Linked DNA regions of Saccharobesus litoralis. The protein of the gene in region 1 interacts with the protein of each later gene in a pairwise test. Links are inferred from orthologs where the notes say so. Each region holds a gene or a part of one and is shown in the gene's direction. Other genes may lie near its edges. The genes, in order: odhB and lpdA.

Evidence for each region.
Region 2: the proteins of odhB (region 1) and lpdA interact in binary tests that used the Escherichia coli proteins (3 or more experiments, as listed by UniProt). The link is inferred for Saccharobesus litoralis from one-to-one orthologs.

The regions. Positions count from the first base shown.
Region 1 is NZ_CP026604.1:598,374-608,756, reverse strand. The notes cover bases 3,946-6,859. They hold odhB (2-oxoglutarate dehydrogenase complex dihydrolipoyllysine-residue succinyltransferase), read left to right. Parts: upstream 3,946-4,606; coding sequence 4,607-6,112; downstream 6,113-6,859. Other genes in these bases: sucC (ADP-forming succinate--CoA ligase subunit beta), read left to right, coding at 6,283-6,859; sucA (2-oxoglutarate dehydrogenase E1 component), read left to right, coding at 3,946-4,604. Outside these bases: sdhA (succinate dehydrogenase flavoprotein subunit), read left to right, coding at 1-932; C2869_RS02245 (succinate dehydrogenase iron-sulfur subunit), read left to right, coding at 950-1,660; more of sucA, read left to right, coding at 1,788-3,945; more of sucC, read left to right, coding at 6,860-7,449; sucD (succinate--CoA ligase subunit alpha), read left to right, coding at 7,452-8,324; C2869_RS02220 (response regulator), read left to right, coding at 8,753-9,133; apt (adenine phosphoribosyltransferase), read left to right, coding at 9,209-9,754; dnaX (DNA polymerase III subunit gamma/tau), read left to right, coding at 9,760-10,383. UniProt on the Escherichia coli protein: E2 component of the 2-oxoglutarate dehydrogenase (OGDH) complex which catalyzes the second step in the conversion of 2-oxoglutarate to succinyl-CoA and CO(2).
Region 2 is NZ_CP026604.1:5,459,548-5,470,006, reverse strand. The notes cover bases 3,619-6,608. They hold lpdA (dihydrolipoyl dehydrogenase), read left to right. Parts: upstream 3,619-4,393; coding sequence 4,394-5,824; downstream 5,825-6,608. Other genes in these bases: C2869_RS20920 (PDC sensor domain-containing protein), read left to right, coding at 6,022-6,608; aceF (pyruvate dehydrogenase complex dihydrolipoyllysine-residue acetyltransferase), read left to right, coding at 3,619-4,175. Also shown: aceE (pyruvate dehydrogenase (acetyl-transferring), homodimeric type), read left to right, coding at 1-2,210; more of aceF, read left to right, coding at 2,223-3,618; more of C2869_RS20920, read left to right, coding at 6,609-8,142; C2869_RS20915 (HIT domain-containing protein), read left to right, coding at 8,161-8,577; C2869_RS20910 (bifunctional aconitate hydratase 2/2-methylisocitrate dehydratase), read left to right, coding at 8,865-10,459. UniProt on the Escherichia coli protein: Lipoamide dehydrogenase is a component of the glycine cleavage system as well as of the alpha-ketoacid dehydrogenase complexes.

The DNA.
Region 1 (10,383 bases):
ACGCTAAAGACTTAGCGGGTCGTGACGTTGTTGCTCGTTCAATGATGACTGAAATCCGTGAAGGCCGTGGTTGTGATGGTCCTTGGGGTCCACATATCAAGCTTAAGCTTGACCATTTAGGTAAAGAAACATTAGAAAGTCGTTTACCTGGCGTTTGTGATTTATCTCGTACTTTCGCACATATTGATCCGGTTGAAGAGCCAATTCCAGTTATCCCAACTTGTCACTACCAAATGGGTGGTGTACCGACCAATGTTAATGGTCAAGCATTCACTGTGGATGCTAATGGTAACGACCAAGTTGTTGAAGGTTTATTCGCAGTAGGTGAGATTGCCTGTGTATCTGTACACGGTGCTAACCGCTTAGGTGGTAACTCATTATTGGATTTAGTTGTATTTGGTCGTGCTGCTGGTAAGTACTTAGGTGAGTACCTAGCCGATACACAAGAAGGTGTTGCAGCAAGCGCTTCAGATCTTGAACAAAGCTTATCTCGCTACAATCGTTGGGAATCAACAGATAAAGGCGAAGACCCGTTCCAAATCCGTAAAGACTTACAGCAATGTATGCAGCTTAACTTCTCGGTATTCCGTGAAGGTGATGCAATGGCTACTGGTCTTGAAGAGCTTAAAGTTATCCGTGAGCGTCTTAAATCAGCACGCTTAGATGACAAATCTAGCGACTTTAATACACAACGTATCGAGTGTTTAGAATTAGACAACTTGATGGAAACTGCATACGCAACAGCCGTTGCCGCAAACTTCCGTACAGAGAGCCGTGGTGCACATAGCCGCTTCGACTACCCTGAGCGTGATGATGCTAACTGGTTGTGTCACACTATTTATAACCCTGAGACGGAAAGCATGTCTAAGCGTGATGTTAATATGACGCCTAAGCATCGTGAAGCTTTCCCTCCAAAAGTTAGAACATACTAATTGGGGAGCGCTGGCAAATGAAACAAGTTTTTTCAATATATCGCTACAACCCTGATGTTGATGCTAAACCAAGAATGCAAGACTACACGTTAGACTTGCCAGATGGTCAAGACATCATGGTATTGGATGCTCTTCTGTTAATCAAAGAGCAAGACCCAACTTTATCGCTACGCCGTTCATGTCGTGAAGGTGTATGTGGTTCAGATGGCGTTAACATGAATGGTAAAAACGGCTTAGCTTGTATTACGCCTTTATCTGATTTAAAGGGTAAGAAGATTGTTATTCGTCCATTACCAGGTTTACCTGTTGTTCGTGACTTAGTTGTTGATATGACTCAGTTCTTTACACAGTATGAAAAAGTTAAACCTTTCTTGATCAACGATGACAAGCAACCACCTGCGCGTGAGCATTTGCAGTCAATTGAAGATCGTGAAAAGCTTGATGGTTTATACGAGTGTATTTTATGTGCTTGTTGTTCAACATCTTGTCCATCATTTTGGTGGAACCCAGACAAATTTATTGGCCCTGCCGGTTTGCTAGCTGCTTACCGTTGGTTGGCTGACAGTCGTGATACGGCAACTGAAGAACGCTTATCTAACTTAGATGATGCATTTAGCGTATTCCGTTGTCACGGTATCATGAACTGTGTAAATGTATGTCCTAAAGGCTTAAACCCGACCAAGGCAATTGGTCATATTAAGTCTATGCTGCTTAAGCAGGCTGTTTAGTATTAATTAAGTTCGTTAGAACTTAACTTTCTGAACTACTGAATAGCCGTTCTTAGTTAGCTGAGAATGGCTATTTTTTTACCTAAAACCTTAAATTGTACAACTTACTACGGTAAAGGAAACAATAATGCACTATGGCAACATGCAAGCCTGGCTAGAATCAACCCAGTTAGCCGGTGCCAATGCCACTTACGTAGAAGAATTATACGAAAGTTATTTGACTGATCCGCAAAGCGTAGATGCCGACTGGCGTGCTTTGTTCGATCAACTGCCCAAGGTTGAAGGCGTTGACGTAGAAACTAAGCACTCTGAAGTGCGAGAAGATTTTCGTCAAGCTGCCAAAAATACCCACCGTAAACAAGTTGTTGTTCAAGCGGAAAGCTCAGATGAAAAACAAGTAAAAGTTTTACAGCTGATTAACGCATTCCGTTTTCGTGGCCACCAACATGCTAACTTGGATCCACTTGGTTTATGGAAGCAAGAGCGCGTACGTGATTTAGAGCTATCTCATCATGGCCTAACACAAGAAGACATGGATAAAGTCTATAACGTTGGCTCACTTAAAGTTGGCGCAGAAAAGCTACCACTACGTGATATTCACAGCGCGTTAGTTAAAACGTATTGTGGCTCGATTGGTGCAGAATACATGCACATTACTTCAACTGATGAGAAGCGTTGGTTACAGCAGCGTTTAGAATCGGTAAAAGCAACGGCGAATTTAACAGCTGATGCTAAGAAGAAGCTTTACAAAGAGCTAGTCGCGGCAGACGGTTTAGAGAAATATTTAGGTTCTAAATTCCCTGGAGCTAAACGTTTCTCGTTAGAAGGTGGCGATGCATTGATTCCTATGCTTAAGGAATTAATTTCGCGTGCAGGTGCGCAAGGTGCAAAAGAAGTCGTCATTGGTATGGCGCACCGTGGTCGTTTAAACGTATTGGTTAATGTATTAGGTAAAAACCCTTCGGTATTATTTGATGAGTTTGCCGGTAAATTTGATAAAGGCAATGGCTCAGGTGATGTTAAATATCACATGGGTTACTCGTCTGATTTCGCCACGCCAGGTGGTGACGTTCACTTAGCATTAGCGTTTAACCCATCTCACCTAGAGATTGTAAACCCTGTGGTTATGGGCTCGGTACGCGCACGTATGGATCGTCGTGGTTGTACTGACGGAACTCAAGCCTTGCCAATTACCATTCATGGTGATTCTGCTATTGCAGGTCAAGGTGTAGTGCAAGAAACGTTTAACCTTTCGCAAACACGTGCTTTCCAAGTTGGTGGTACGGTACGAATTGTGGTTAACAACCAAGTTGGTTTCACAACGTCTAATCCTGAAGATACGCGCTCTACTCAATATTGTACTGATATTGCTAAGATGGTTCAGGCGCCAATTTTCCACGTTAATTCAGATGATCCTGAAGCGGTTATTTTAGCAACGCAAATTGCCCTTGATTTCCGCAACACCTTTAAGCGTGATGTTGTGATTGACTTAGTTTGTTATCGTCGTCACGGTCATAACGAAGCTGATGAGCCAAATGCAACGCAGCCATTAATGTATCAAAAAATCAAAAAGCACCCTGTGCCGCGTGAAATCTATGCGCAGCAATTGGCAAACGAAGGCTTATTTGACGAAAAAGATGCAAAGAAAGCTATCGATGAATATCGAGCTGCGCTAGACCACGGTGCTTGTGTTGTCGAAGAATGGCGTCCTATGATGGAGCATTCAGTAGATTGGTCTCCATATGTTGGCAATGATTGGGATTCTCCGTATGACGCTTCTTTAACACTTGAGCAAATTACCGATCTAGCGAAAAGAGTGTCTAGTTACCCAGAGGACGTAACACCGCAATCTCGAGTTAAGAAAATTTATCAAGACCGTCAAACTATGGCCGCAGGTGATAAGTTAATTGATTGGGGTTTTGCCGAGACGTTAGCTTATGCTTCATTAGTTGAAAACGGTACGAATATACGTATTACCGGTCAGGATGCAGGCCGAGGAACATTCTTCCATCGTCATGCGGTTATTCACGATCAAAAAGACGCTTCAGGTTATCAACCTCTACAAAATGTTGATAAAAAGCAAGGTCGCTTTGAAGTTTATGATTCAGTATTGTCAGAAGAAGCGGTATTGGCGTTTGAATATGGTTATGCAACAGCGGAACCAACATCACTTGTTATTTGGGAAGCGCAATTTGGTGACTTCGCCAACGGTGCTCAAGTCGTAATTGACCAGTTCTTGTGTTCAGGTGAGCAAAAATGGGGGCGCTTATGTGGCTTAACATTATTGTTACCACATGGTTATGAAGGCCAAGGCCCAGAGCATTCATCTGCCCGCTTAGAACGTTTCTTACAACTTTGTGCTGATCACAATATGCAAGTGTGTGTGCCTACGACTCCGGCTCAGGTTTTCAATATGATCCGTCGTCAACACATTCGTCCTGTACGTCGTCCATTAGTGGTTATGTCGCCTAAGTCGTTATTACGTCATCCAGCAGCAACGTCAACTATGGAAGAACTAGCTTCTGGTATTTTCCATGATGTGATTGATGAAATCGATGTTTTGGAAACAGAAAAAGTGGATCGTGTTGTTTTCTGTAGCGGTAAAGTTTATTACGACTTGCTAGATGCCCGTCGTAAGAACGAGTTAAATAACGTTGCGATTGTGCGTATCGAGCAGCTTTATCCGTTCCCTCATAAAGAGATGGATGAAATTATCGAAAAGTATAACCATGTTAAAGAGTTTGTTTGGTGTCAAGAAGAGCCACAAAACCAAGGTGCATGGTACTGTTCGCAACATCACTTCTGGAATTCAATTCCAGCCGGTGCCAACTTAACTTATGCCGGTCGCGAAGCGTCAGCATCACCAGCAGTAGGTTATTTATCAGTTCACAATGTTCAACAAAAAGCATTAGTAAAAGATGCATTAGGTCTTAAGGAAGATTAATCATGGCTGTTGAAATTAAAGTTCCTGTATTGCCTGAGTCAGTTGCAGACGCAACCATCGCGACTTGGCATGTTAAAGTTGGTGACAAGGTTAGCCGTGATCAAAACTTGGTTGACATTGAAACTGACAAGGTCGTTTTAGAAGTCGTAGCGCCAGAAGATGGTGTTATTGGCGAAATTAAATTCGCTGAAGGCGAAACAGTTTTAGCCGAGCAAGTCATTGGTTTGCTTGGTGAAGGTCAAGCGGAAGCAGCTGCACCAGCAGCAGCTCCACAACAAAATACTCAACAAGAAACTCAACAAGTAGAAGGTGAGACGGTGGAAATTAAAGTTCCTGTATTACCCGAGTCAGTAGCAGATGCAACCATCGCTACATGGCACGTTCAAGCTGGTGAATCAGTATCACGCGATCAAAACTTAGTCGATATTGAAACCGATAAAGTTGTACTAGAAGTTGTTGCACCAGAAGACGGTGTATTAGCGGAAATTTTAGAAGATGAAGGTGCAACGGTTACAGCTGAGCAAGTCATCGGTCAATTAAAAGCAGGTGCAGCTCCGGCAGCGGCAGCTCCAAAAGCTGAAGCAGCGCCTTCTGCGTCTGAAGATAAAGGTGATGCATTAAGCCCATCGGTTCGTCGCGCATTAGCTGAAAATGGTATCAGTGCAGAAGAAGCTTCAAGCATCAAAGGTTCAGGTGTTGATGGTCGATTAACTAAAGAAGATGTTGAAGCTTACGTTAAGACTAAAGCATCTGCTCCTGCTGCAAAAGCACCAGCAGCACCTGCTGAAGTCGCTGCGGTATTAGGCGATCGCACGCAAAAACGTGTTCCAATGACTCGTTTACGTAAAACGATTGCTAATCGCTTGTTAGAAGCTAAAAACTCTACGGCTATGTTGACGACTTTCAACGAAGTAAACATGAAACCTATCATGGATATTCGTAAAAAGTACAAAGACTTATTCGAAGAAAAGCATGGTGTACGTTTAGGCTTTATGTCTTTCTTTACCAAAGCGGTAACTGAAGCGCTTAAGCGTTACCCTGCGATTAATGCTTCAATCGACGGTGATGACATTGTTTATCACAACTATTTCGATGTCAGCATGGCTGTTTCTACACCTCGTGGTCTTGTAACACCTGTATTGCGTGACGCTGACCAATTAGGTTTAGGTGAAATTGAAAAAGGCATTCGTGAATTAGCCCTTAAAGGCCGTGATGGTAAATTAACCATGGACGATATGACCGGCGGTAACTTCACTATTACTAATGGTGGTGTGTTCGGCTCATTGATTTCTACGCCAATCATTAACTTGCCTCAAACAGCTATCTTAGGTATGCATAAGATCCAAGAGCGCCCAATGGCAGTTAATGGTAAGGTTGAAATCTTACCTATGATGTACCTAGCTTTATCTTACGACCATAGACTGGTTGACGGTAAAGAATCAGTTGGCTTCTTAGTAACAATTAAAGAGTTATTGGAAGATCCAACAAGACTTATCTTAGATATTTAAGTCCTATTCAGGGCGGTGATAGTTACTATCACCGCCCTTTTGCATTCTAGGCTTGTAGAATGTAACAAAATCGCTATCTTATCGGGTTAGACTATCTAGGCAATTTGGCGCACTTTGCCACAGATAGTAAGACCAAATAATCAAACACTTCTAAATAAACGGAAAATGTCATGAATTTGCATGAGTATCAAGGCAAGCAGTTGTTCGCACAGTACGGACTACCTGTTTCTAAAGGTATTGCTGCTGAAACGCCTGCAGAAGCAGTCGCTGCAGCTGATCAATTAGGTTACGACAAATTTGTTGTTAAAGCTCAAGTACACGCTGGTGGCCGCGGTAAAGCGGGTGGCGTTAAACTAGTTGAAACTAAAGACGAAATTAAAGCTTTTGCAGAAAAGTGGTTAGGTAATAACTTAGTTACTTATCAAACAGACGCAAATGGTCAGCCTGTAAGCCGTATCTTAGTAGAAGACGTTGCTGACATCGATCGTGAATTATATTTAGGTGCGGTTGTTGACCGTTCTACTCGTCGTATCGTTTTCATGGCCTCTACAGAAGGTGGTGTTGAAATCGAGAAGGTTGCTGAAGAAACGCCAGAGAAAATCTTAAAAGCAACTATCGATCCATTAGCCGGTGCACAACCTTACCAAGGTCGTGAATTAGCGTTCAAACTTGGCTTAGAAGGTAAGCAAGTTTCTCAGTTCGTTAAAATTTTCTTAGGCTTAGCTAAATTATTCAAAGAAAAAGACGTTGAGTTAATCGAAATTAACCCATTAATCACTACAGGCGCTGGTGATTTACACTGTCTTGACGCTAAAGTTGCTATCGACAGTAATGCTGTTGGTCGTCACCCAGACATTAAAGAAATGCACGATCCTTCACAAGAAGACGCGCGTGAAGCTGACGCAGCTAAGTGGGAATTAAACTACGTTGCTTTAGACGGTAACGTTGGTTGTATGGTTAACGGTGCTGGCCTTGCAATGGGTACTATGGACATCGTTAACTTAAACGGCGGTAGCCCAGCTAACTTCCTAGATGTAGGTGGTGGAGCTACTAAAGAACGTGTTGCTGAAGCATTTAAGATCATCCTATCTGACGCAAACGTTAAGGCTGTATTAGTTAACATTTTCGGTGGTATCGTTCGTTGTGACATGATCGCTGAAGGTATTATTGCAGCAGTTAAAGAAGTTGGCGTTGAAGTACCAGTTGTTGTTCGTTTAGAAGGTACTAACGCAGAAGCCGGTCGTGAAGTTTTAGCTAACTCAGACGTGGATATCATTGCAGCTCCAAGCTTACAAGAAGCTGCTGAATTAGTTGTTAAAGCTGCAGCGGAGGCCTAATAATGTCTGTTTTAATCAATAAAGATACTAAAGTAATCTGTCAAGGTTTCACTGGTTCACAAGGTACTTTCCATTCAGAGCAAGCTATCGCTTATGGTACGCAAATGGTTGGTGGTGTGACGCCTGGTAAAGGTGGTCAAGTTCACTTAGGCCTACCAGTATTCAACACTGTTGCTGAAGCGGTTGCTGAAACAGGTGCTGACGCGTCTGTAATCTATGTTCCAGCTGCTTTCGTTAAAGATTCAATCTTAGAAGCGGCTAATGCTGGTATTAAATTAATCGTATGTATCACTGAAGGTGTTCCTACGCTTGACATGCTTGACTGTAAAGTTAAATGTGACGAGTTAGGTGTACGTTTAATTGGTCCTAACTGCCCAGGTGTTATCACTCCTGGTGAATGTAAAATCGGTATCATGCCTGGTCACATTCACTTACCGGGTAAAGTTGGTATCGTTTCACGTTCTGGTACTTTGACTTACGAAGCTGTTAAGCAAACGACTGACGCTGGTTTTGGTCAATCGACTTGTGTTGGTATTGGTGGTGACCCAATTCCTGGTACTAACTTCATCGACGTATTGGAAATGTTCCAAAACGATCCAGCGACTGAAGCTATCGTTATGATCGGTGAAATCGGTGGTACTGCAGAAGAAGAAGCAGCTGCTTACATTAAAGAAAATGTAACTAAGCCAGTTGTTTCATACATCGCTGGTGTTACTGCTCCTCCAGGTAAGCGTATGGGTCATGCTGGCGCTATCATCTCTGGCGGTAAAGGTACTGCTGATGACAAATTCGCGGCATTAGAAGCAGCAGGCGTTAAGACTGTTCGTTCACTAGCTGAGATTGGTAAAGCGTTAGCTGAGAAAACTGGTTGGTAATTTGTAGGGCAGAATTTATTTCTGCCAATTGCATACTTTCGAGTATGGCTATGCAGGTGTAAAACCTGCACTACAAGTGATACGTTTTCATAATGATTTTAAAAGGCGGCAAGCATAAGCTTAGCCGCCTTTTTTATTAGCTTGTCATGGATCTTTCGCGCCAAACTGCTAACATAGCGCGCAAAAATTGATGGAGATCAAATTATGGGTCATCACGACGACGTTAAAACTGAAAAAGTATGGCAATTTTTTGCTGCGTTAGCCACGTTAGCATTACCTCTATTGCCAGCAGTTTTAACTTGGATCAATCATCTTAGTGCATAAAACGCTATAATACGGTTGAATTTACTTTGAACTAAATCAACCGTATTTAGTCTAAAAGCTTACCTAATAATTATATTGCAGTAACATGCGTAGGGAATAAAGACATGTTGGTATTATTGATAGACGACAATCGAAAAGTAAGACAAGAAATTCGCGATTACTTATCTTCGCAATCACACCAAGTGGTTGAAGCTGATAATGGGCTTTCCGGTTTATCTAAGCTGAAACAGCACAAATTTGATATGGTTATTTCTGATCATATTATGCCTATTATGGATGGCATCAAATTTTGTGAAAATGCCCTGCAAAAACACTTGGTTAGCGCTAAGCAACTGCTTGTATTGTCTACCAAAATCGAACCCTTTTTAGAAAAAAAATTATCCAAGTTAAACGTCAGTTTATTAAGTAAACCGGTTCGTAAAGAATTATTGCAGGATAAAATCGATTTACTCGATTCCTCGTTAAAGTCAGATTCAGTCGCTTAAATTACCTTTGTACCTTGCATTTATTTGGCAATTTGTTTTAATGCTGGCATTCAAATTATAAGCCGCTTTTGCATAATGAACGATGCAGTATTAGCCAATATTAAGGCTAGCATTACTACTATCCCTGATTATCCCAAAGCTGGGATCATGTTTCGCGACATAACCAGCTTGATCCAAAATAACCAAGCGTTTAATCAAACCATAGATTGTCTTGTTGCTCAGTTTCAAGATCAAGGATATACCAAAGTTTTGGGTGCTGAGGCACGCGGCTTTATTTTTGGGGCGGCATTAGCCCATCGTTTAAATATTGGCTTTATTCCAGCGCGTAAACCGAATAAGCTGCCTAGAGAAACGGTTAGTCAAGAATATCAACTTGAATACGGTACAGATGCATTGCATATTCATAAAGATGCGGTATCTAGTAATGACAATGTTCTGGTAGTCGACGATTTGATAGCAACGGGTGGCACAATCATTGCGGCTATTAATCTAGTTCGTCAGCTAGGCGCAACTGTGACAGATGCCGCTTTTGTTGTCGCGCTACCTGATTTAGGTGGTGAAGATAAATTGACAGCGTTGAACGTCAAACCCTTTAGCCTTATCTCCTTTGAAGGCGAGTAAAATTAATGAGTTATCAAGCCCTTGCTCGAAAATGGCGGCCACAAATATTTGGTCAGTTAGTTGGCCAAACCCATGTCGTCACTGCGTTATCTAATGCGCTAAATAACGACAGATTACATCATGCTTATTTATTTACTGGCACACGAGGTGTGGGTAAAACCACTATAGCGCGTATTTTTGCTAAAAGTCTGAATTGTATAAACGGAGTGACAGCAGAGCCGTGTGGACAATGTCAGAATTGTGTGGCAATAGAGCAGGGCCGTTTTGTTGATTTAGTTGAGGTTGATGCTGCGTCTCGTACTAAAGTTGAAGATACACGAGAAATTTTAGATAACGTACAATATAGCCCGAGCCAAGGTCGTTACAAAGTTTATTTAATCGATGAAGTGCACATGCTGTCTCGTCACTCGTTTAATGCTTTGCTGAAAACCTTGGAAGAGCCACCTCCGCACGTTAAGTTTTTACTCGCCACGACCGATCCACAAAAGCTACCTATAACTATATTATCGCGTTGTTTGCAGTTTAGCTTAAAGGCGCTGACGGCTGAACAAATTCAGCAACAATTAGCCCATGTACTATCGGCGGAAAACTTACCTTTTGAACCTGCAGGCATTACACAATTAGCCAAT
Region 2 (10,459 bases), 4.9 Mb from region 1 along the record:
AAGGTCGTTTATCTGAAGAACAATTAGATAACTTCCGTCAAGAAGCCTTTGCTGATGGCCTATCTTCTTACCCACATCCGAAATTGATGCCTGATTATTGGCAGTTCCCGACGGTATCTATGGGTCTAGGTCCAATGCAAGCTATTTACATGGCTCGCTTCTTGAAGTACTTAACTGATCGTGGTTTAAAAGACTGCTCAGAGCAAACGGTATACTGTTACTTAGGTGATGGTGAGATTGATGAGCCAGAATCATTAGGTGCTATCGGTCTTGCTTCACGTGAAGAGTTAGACAACTTAGTCTTTATCGTTAACTGTAACTTACAGCGTCTTGATGGTCCTGTACGTGGTAACGGTAAAATCATCCAAGAATTAGAAGGCACTTTCCGTGGTGCTGGTTGGGATGTGACTAAAGTCGTTTGGGGTCGTTACTGGGATGCACTTCTTCAGAAAGACACGACTGGCTTACTACAACAGTTAATGGATGAAACCGTTGACGGTGAATACCAAAACTTTAAAGCTAAGGGCGGCGCTTATACGCGTGAGCATTTCTTCGGTAAATACCCAGAGCTTAAAGAAATGGTAGCTAATATGTCTGATGAAGACATTTGGCGTTTAAACCGTGGTGGTCACGATCCACAAAAAGTTTACGCAGCCTACGCTAAAGCGAAAGCGACTAAAGGTCGTCCAAGCGTTATTTTAGCTAAAACCGTTAAAGGTTACGGTATGGGTGATGCAGCTGAAGGTAAGAATATTGCGCACGGCGTTAAGAAGATGGATTTAGATGCAATCCGTCATATGCGTGATCGTTTCAATGTTCCAGTTTCAGATGAAGATTTAGAAAAATTACCATACTACCGCTTCCCTGAAGACAGTGCTGAATACAAGTACATGATGGGTCGTCGTGAAGCACTTGGTGGTGTTATGCCAGTGCGTCGTGAAAATTCTTCAGTTGAACTACAAGTTCCTCAGTTAGACGCTTTCAAGGCGACTACTGACGGTTCTAAAGGTCGTGAAATTTCAACGACTATGGCGTTTGTTCGTGTTTTAACTGCATTGTTAAAAGATAAGCAAATCGGTAAGAACATTGTTCCTATTATTCCTGATGAAGCACGTACTTTCGGTATGGAAGGTTTGTTCCGTCAAGTTGGTATTTACGCTCACGAAGGGCAAAAATACACGCCACAAGATGCTGACCAAGTTGCTTACTATCGTGAAGACAAGAAAGGTCAAGTATTACAAGAAGGTATTAACGAACTCGGTTCAATGGCTTCTTGGGTATCTGCAGCGACTTCATACTCGCATGCTGACTTACCAATGATCCCATTCTACATCTACTACTCAATGTTTGGTTTCCAACGTGTTGGTGACTTAGTTTGGGCGGCAGGTGATTTACAAGCACGTGGTTTCTTAATTGGTGGTACTGCTGGTCGTACAACACTTAACGGTGAAGGTCTACAGCACGAAGATGGTCACTCGCACTTACACTTTGGTACGGTTCCTAACTGTATTACTTATGACCCAACTTATGGTTATGAGATCGCAGTTATCGTTCAAGACGGTATCAAGCGTATGTACCAAGACAACGAGAATATCTTCTACTACCTAACTGTAATGAACGAAAACTACGTTCAATTACCTATGCCTGAAGGCGTAGAAGAAGGTATTAAGAAGGGTATCTACAAGCTTGAAGCGGTTGCGGCTAAGAAGCCTACAGCAAACGTTAACTTATTATCTTCTGGCGTTATTCTTGAGCGTGCGCGTGCAGCTGCACAAATTCTTGCTGAAGATTACGGCATTAGCTCAGACGTTTATTCTGCAACTTCATTCAATGAATTAGCGCGTGACGGTTTAGATTGTGAGCGTTGGAACATGCTTCACCCAGAAGCTGAAGAAAAAGTGCCATATGTAACTGAAGTACTTAAAGATGCTGCGGGTCCAGTTATTGCGGTAACTGACTACATGAAGCAATACGCTGATCAAATCCGTGGTTTTGTACCAACTGATTACCGTGTATTAGGTACTGATGGTTTCGGTCGTTCAGACAGCCGTGAAAACCTACGTACTCACTTCGAAGTTAACGAATACTACATTGTAGTTGCAGCGTTATACGAATTAGCTAAGCGTGGCGAAATTGAGAAGAAAGTCGTTGCGGAAGCAATTGCTAAGTTCAATATCGATGCAGATAAACTTAACCCACTTTACGCGTAATAGGGGAAAGGAATAATGGCAATTAAAGACGTTTTAGTCCCTGATGTGGGCGGTGATGAAGTAGAAGTTATCGAACTTTGTGTCGCTGCTGGCGACACTGTTGAAGCTGAAGATTCACTGATCACTGTTGAAAGCGATAAAGCTTCAATGGATATTCCAGCGCCTTTCGCTGGAACGGTAAAAGAAATTAAAGTAGCAGTTGGCGATAAAGTATCTGAAGGTACTTTAATCGTAACAGTTGAAGATGCATCTGGCGCAGAAGAAGCACCTGCGGCACAAGCGCCAGCGGCTGAAGCACCTGCAGCGGAAGCAGCGCCAGCTCCGGCTGCCGCTCCTGCAGCTAGCGCGACAATCGAAGTCACAGTGCCTGATATCGGTGGCGATACTGATGTTGAAGTTATCGAAGTATTGGTTGCTGTTGGTGACGAAGTTTCTGCAGAAGATGGCCTTATCACGTTAGAAACTGATAAAGCGACTATGGATGTTCCATGTCCTGCTGACGGTGTAGTTAAAGAGCTTAAAATTGCAGTTGGCGACAAAGCTTCTGAAGGTACGCTGGTATGTATTCTTGAGACAGCAGGCGGTGCTGCTGAAGCACCTGCGGCACAAGCACCTACAGCACAAGCACCAGCTGTTGAAGCAGCCCCTGCAGCAGCGGCTCCAGCTGCTGCGAGTGAGTTAGTTGATATCGCTGTTCCGGACATTGGTGAAGATGGTGAAGTTGACGTTATCGAAGTTTTAGTCGCTGTTGGTGATGAAATCGCTGAAGAAGACGGTTTAATTACGTTAGAAACTGATAAAGCGACTATGGACGTACCTTCTTCACACGCCGGTGTGGTAAAAGAGGTTTATGTTAGTACTGGCGATAAAGTTAAAAAAGGCAGCTTAGTTGTTAAAGTTGAAGCTAAAGGTGCAGCGCCTGCTGCGGCTCCAGCTCCAGCGGCAAGTGCGCCAGCACCAGCTGCTCAAGCACCAAGCGCAGCGCCAGCAAAACCTGCGCCTACCGCTAACGTTGAACCAGCTAAACCAAGCAAGAACGTGCATGCTTCTCCATCTGTTCGTCGTACCGCACGCGAATTTGGCGTTGATTTAAGCTTAGTGCCAGCAACCGGTCGTAAAGGTCGTATTCTTAAAGAAGACGTACAAAACTGGGTTAAAGCTGAACTAGCTAAGCCGAAAGCGGCGGCGGGTTCTGCTTCAGGTCCGATCCCTGAAAATGTGCTTGAGATCGTGCCAGTTAAACCAGTTGACCACAGCAAGTTTGGTGAAATTGAAGTTAAAGAACTAGGTCGTATTCAAAAGATCTCTGGTCCTTTCTTACACCGCAACTGGGCGACTATCCCTCACGTTACGCAATTCGACGAAGCGGATATCACAGAATTAGAAGCGTTCCGTAAAGAGCAAAATGCTTACCATGCTAAGAAGCAAACTGGCTTGAAGATCACGCCACTTGTTTTCGTTATGAAAGCAGTAGCCAAAGCGTTAGAGAAATTCCCTAACTTCAACTCTTCTCTTTCAGATGATGGTAACAGCTTAATCCTTAAGAAGTTCATCAATATCGGTATAGCAGTAGCAACACCGGGTGGCTTAGTGGTTCCAGTCATCAAAGATGTCAACAAAAAAGGTATTGAAGAGCTTTCTGAAGAGTTAATTGTAACTTCTAAGAAAGCGCGTGATGGCAAGCTTAAAGCGGCTGATATGCAAGGTGGTACTTTCACTATCTCTAGCTTAGGTGGCATTGGTGGTACTGCATTTACACCAATCGTTAATGCACCAGAAGTTGGTATCTTAGGTGTTTCTAAGTCTGACTTTAAACCTAAGTGGAATGGTAAAGAGTTTGAACCACGCTTAATGGTTCCACTTTCATTATCTTACGATCACCGCGTGATCGATGGTGCTGAAGGTGCTGCATTCTCAACTGAGATTGCCAACAACCTTACTGATTTACGTCGCTTGGTTCTGTAAGTTGCCTTGAGCGCAGCGAAACGCAACATTTGATGGTTCATTGAATGTTGCGGTGTGATTCGCTTCGCTCATGACACCCTACAAATAAAACGAATAGCGGCTACAAATTGTATGAATGGTAAATTAGCTATTCATACAAGAAATGAATAATTAGATTGGGTAGAATTTGGACTATCATTTGTCGTCTACTCAACACAGAAATGGAACATGAGGATCTCATGAGCAATACAGTTAAAACTCAAGTAGTTGTACTAGGTTCTGGCCCTGGTGGTTACTCTGCAGCTTTCCGTGCTGCTGACTTAGGCTTAGACGTTGTACTAGTAGAACGTTTCAGCACTTTAGGTGGTGTTTGTCTAAACGTGGGTTGTATCCCTTCAAAAGCTTTATTACATGTTGCTAAGCACTTAGTTGATGCGCAAAACATGGAACATGAAGGTGTTAAATTCGGTAAGCCTGAAGTTGATATCGACACGTTACGCGCTCACAAAAACAAAGTTATTAGCCAATTAACTGGCGGCTTAGGTGGCATGGCGAAAATGCGTAAAGTTAACGTGGTTAACGGTTACGGTAAATTCACTGGTGCTAACACTTTAGCGGTTGAAGCTGAAGATGGTTCAGTAACAGAAGTGACTTTCGACAACGCGATTATCGCTGCTGGTTCTAAGCCTGTTAAATTACCTTTCATTCCACATGAAGATGCACGTATCTGGGATTCTACAGACGCATTAGAAATGCCATTTATTCCTGAGAACATGCTTATCTTAGGTGGTGGTATCATCGGTTTAGAAATGGGTTCAGTTTACAGTGCTCTAGGCGCTAAAATTGACGTAGTTGAGTTTATGGATCAACTTATCCCAGCTGCTGATAAAGACATCATTAAGTCTTTCACTAAGTCTATTAGCAAGAAGTTCGAAAACATTATGCTAGAGACTAAAGTGATTGCGGTTGAAGCGAAAGAAGATGGTATCTACGTTTCTTTCGAAGGCAAGAAAGCGCCTGCTGAGCCAGTTAAATACGATGCTGTATTAGTAGCTGTTGGCCGTACGCCAAACGGTGGTTTAATTGACGCTGATAAAGCCGGTGTTGAAGTAACTGATCGTGGTTTCATTAACGTTGATAACCAGTTACGCACTAACGTACCACATATCTTCGCTATCGGTGACTTAGTCGGTCAACCTATGTTAGCGCACAAAGCGGTACACGAAGCACACGTAGCTGCTGAAGTTATTGCTGGTAAGAAGCACTTCTTCGAGCCAAAAGTTATCCCATCAATTGCTTACACTGATCCAGAAGTCGCATGGGCGGGTTTAACTGAAAAAGAAGCAAAAGAGCAAGGTATCAAGTACGAAACTGCTATCTTCCCTTGGGCTGCTTCTGGTCGTGCGATTGCGTCAAATGCAACTGACGGTTTCACTAAATTAATCTTCGATAAAGAAAACGACAGATTATTAGGTGGTGCTATGGTTGGTAGCAATGCTGGTGAGCTACTAGGTGAAATCTGTTTAGGTATCGAAATGGGTGCTGATGCAGAAGACTTAGCCTTAACTATCCACGCTCACCCAACACTTCACGAGTCAGTTGGTTTAGCGGCAGAGGTTTATGAAGGTTCTATCACTGACCTACCAAATGCTAAAGCTAAGAAAAAATAAGTTTTAGTTAAAAAATTTGAAAACCCGCACTAGCTTGCTATTGCGGGTTTTTTTATGCCAATTTGTTAGCAAATGTGTACGTCAGTTTTGAGGCTAAGGCTAATTAGCTGTATTATCGCGCCATATTCCTTAATTGCTGCATAGTGGCATTGTAGTCTGCTATTTAGTGAAAAATTATATTTTGATTTGGTCCCGAAATGAGTGGCGTAGAAATTTGTAAACAAGTACGTTTTTGGAAGCTTAGCTTATTGATTTTAGCTTTTGTTGGCTTGATAAATACAGCTTATATCATTTTTGATTTAATCCAAGAGCATAAAGCTTTTCAAGTATCAACCCGCCTAAAGGTACAAGAGCAAACCGTTGCCGCCGCCAAAGAAATTGGCGAAAACCTCGCGGTTATTATGCGTAGCGTTGACGATTTTGCTGACGATATTACGCAGTTAGAAAACAAAGCCTACGCCCATGCATTACTCAAACATAAGTTTGAGAATGACCACAACTTATATTCTTTAAATGTTACTTTTGAGCCTTATTGGCTCGATGCTGATGTTGAGTATGTCAGCCCTTATTACGAGCGCTTAACCGGACCAACGCAGTTTTTCAATTTAACCGATTATGATCAACGTGAAGTAGAATTTAGTTGGTTTTATCGACCTATGGAAGAAGGGCCTATTTGGACAGAGCCTTATTATGAGCCGAAAAATGATGTCTTGATGACGACTTATTCCGTGCCTTTTTATGCGTCGACAGAGGCGCGCGAACAAGGAAAGTTACCTATTGGTGTTGTACCGTCGGATATTGGTCTTGATCATTTAACTACGGCGCTAAAAACCTTGAAGTTAGGCATGAGTGGCTACGGTATGATCTTCTCGCAAGATCAGAATTTAATATCACACCCAATATTTAGCTATGTACGCGATGCTGAAACCTATCAGTCTTTAGCTGAAAAGCCTGAGTTTTCATTTTTACCCAAAATTAGCCAATGTTTAGACGCTGATACGTTTTACCGTTTTTACAATGGTGAAACTATGAATCGTGACGAAGACTTTGCCGCTTGTACTAAGATCCCTTACACCAACTGGACGTTGATCACATTAATGTCGGCAGACATGTTTGAGGTTAATCGTGACGTTTTGCGTCAAGATTATATGAAAGCCTTGGCGTGGGGAATTTTCACCTTACTGGTTTTTGTGGTGGCGGTTACAGGAGCTAATCGTTTAAAAGATTTGAGTTGGCACTTCACTATAATGGCCTCGTTATTACTGACTGTTGGTACTGTTAGTATTTGGGTGTTGGCACGCAGTTATTACGCTATTGATGTCGAAAATTCCGTATCAATTGCTAATGTAGCGCAGCGCGAAGCGTTTAAAGAAAGCTACACCCATAAATCAAAAGACTTGCATTTGGATGATCCTATTTTTGTTCCGACTGGCATGATGATTGAGTCGTTAGAGTTTATTACCGCAAACAACGTACAAATTACAGGGCATATTTGGCAAAAGTTTTTGCCAGAGTGGCAGGGCATAGTCCAGCAGAAAATTGTATTCCCAGAGGCGATAGAGTCTAAAATTGAAGAGGCTTATCGTCGTAAATCGAAATTAGGTGAGCAACTAGTGGGATGGCGCTTTAATGTGGTCGTTCGTCAGTCATTTGACTATAGCAAATACCCGTTTGATCATAAAAATGTTTGGATCCGTTTATGGCCAGGGCAATTTGCCGGCAATGTTGTGTTGGTGCCTGATTTAGAGTCATACGAGCAACTGAGCCCAGTCACAAATCCGGCGATTGTGGAAGATATAGTGCTCAATGAGTGGCAGTTAAAAGAGAGCCAATACAAGTATATTTTCCATCATTACAATGGCAACTTTGGTGATAATGCCAACCAAACTCAAGATGCATTACCTGAGCTTTATTACAACATTAATATTGAACGGGCGTTTATTAGCCCATTTGTTACCACGTTATTGCCTGTAGTTGTGATTGTCGGATTACTGTTTGCCGCGGTGATCAGCATGGCCTATTCGCAATATGATGAATATCGTAACAATGCCACAGCCATTATTTTTACTATTTTGCTTGCCCATTACAGTATCCGTGAGCGCCTTTCTATTTCAGAAGTGGTGTACTTTGAGTTCTTCTATTTCTTGCTGTACATCATTATTTCGGTGTTTCTGGTGATAGGTCATCAATTTTATAAAGCGAAAGCAGAAGGTGAGCAGAACCTGTTTACTTATGATAATAATAAAATATCTTGTCTTTGGTATTGGCCTATTATTACTGGTGCTATATTTATCATGACAATGATCACATATTATTAAAATCAAAAGACAAACAAGATGTTAAAAGAATTCTCGTTAGATCCTCGCTTACAAGCCGATTGTTTTACAGTCGCTGAATTAGAATTGAGTAAGCTGTTATTGTTGGATAACAGTCAGGTGCCTTGGTTAATTTTAGTGCCTAAGGTTGCGGATGTTGCGGAGATCACGGATCTCAATCCAAATCAGCAAACTCAGTTGTTGGCAGAAATTAATCTAGTTTCATCGGTTGTACAAGATGCCTTTAGCCCAGATAAACTCAATGTCGCAGCAATTGGTAACGTAGTTAATCAGTTGCATGTGCACATTATTGGCCGTTATCACACCGATCCTGTTTGGCCGTCGCCTGTATGGGGTAATTTACAAGATGAGCCCTATCATGAAGATGAACTGGCTATTCGATTAAATACCATCCGCTCAGCTCTAGTCGCGTCATAAGTTTAAAATTAGGAGTTGATTGCATTACCCCGTTTTATATCTTGGCTATAGCTTATCACTCAAGGTTATGACGGGTATCACCTTAAGTTTTTCAACACTAGGCTGCAAAAACACTACCTATCCCTTATACTTTGAAAAATTTTTTGTGTCGGTAGTGTTAGCTGCTTGTCACGCACACAAATTGAGCAGAATTTTTATTCACTGTGATAACGCCCAGCTCTTAAAAATGCTTATCACGTGAACCAATAAAGATTTATTATCATTATTATTCGCCCGGAGATTATTCTATGAGTCTATATCAAGAATATATGGCTGAAATCGAGACCCGTAAAACGGAACTTGGTTTAAACCCTAAGCCGATTGATAGCGCTGAATTGCTATCTGAAATTATTGCCCAAATTAAAGATACAGCTAACGAGTATCGTCAAGACTCGTTGAAATTCTTTATTTACAATACGCTTCCAGGTACAACAAGTGCTGCGGGCGTTAAAGCTGCTTTCTTAAAAGACATCATTTTAGGTAAAGAAGTAGTTGCTGAAATTTCAGTTGAGTTTGCATTTGAATTGCTTTCTCACATGAAAGGTGGTCCTTCAATCGAAGTATTACTTGATTTAGTTATCGACGGCACAGACGCAGACATCGCTAAGCAAGCTGCTGAAGTTTTAAAAACTCAAGTCTTCTTATACGAAGCAGACACTGACAGATTAAAAGCAGCTTTCGAAAAAGGTTGCCCAATCTGTAAAGACATCTTAGAAAGCTTCGCTCAAGCTGAATTCTTCACTAAGCTGCCAGAAGTTCAAGAAAAAATTGAAGTTGTTACATACATCGCAGGTGTAGGTGATATCTCAACTGACTTATTATCACCTGGTCACCAGTCACACTCTCGTGCAGACCGTGAATTACATGGCCAATGTATGATCACACCTGAAGCGCAACAAGAAATCGTTGCCTTACAGAAGAAGCACCCTAACGCGAAAGTTATGCTTATCGCTGAAAAAGGCACTATGGGTGTTGGTTCATCACGTATGTCTGGTGTTAACAACGTTGCATTATGGGCGGGTAAACAAGCTTCTCCATATGTTCCATTCATCAACATCGCTCCTGTTGTTGCCGGTACTAACGGTATCGCGCCAATCTTCTTAACTACCGTTGATGTAACTGGTGGTATTGGTCTTGACCTTAAAAACTGGGTTAAGAAAACCGACGAAGCGGGTAATGTTGTTACTGATGCTAACGGCGACCCAGTATTAGAAGAAGCATACTCAGTTGAGACGGGTACTGTTTTAACTATCGATACTAAAGCTAAGAAGTTATACAAAGGCGACGAAGAGTTAGTTGACGTTGCTGCTGCATTTACTCCACAAAAGCTTGAGTTCATGAAAGCAGGTGGTTCTTACGCGGTTGTATTCGGTAAGAAATTACAAACATTTGCTGCTGAAACTTTGGGTGTTGAAGCACCAGTGGTTTACGCACCATCTAAAGAAATTTCACACGAAGGTCAAGGTTTAACCGCAGTTGAGAAAATCTTCAACAATAACGCTGTAGGTGTTGCTTCAGACACGCCTTTACACGCAGGTTCTAACGTTCGTGTAAAAGTTAACATCGTTGGTTCACAGGACACGACTGGTCCTATGACTGCCCAAGAGTTAGAAGCTATGGCGGCTTCTACTATTTCTCCTTCGGTTGACGGTGCATACCAATCAGGTTGTCACACTGCGTCAGTATGGGATGCTAAAGCACAAGCTAACATTCCTAAGTTAATGGCATTCATGAATAAGTTCGGTCTTATCACTGCTCGTGACCCGAAAGGTGTTTACCACTCAATGACTGACGTTATTCACAAAGTATTGAATGACATCACAGTTGATGACCGCGCTATCAT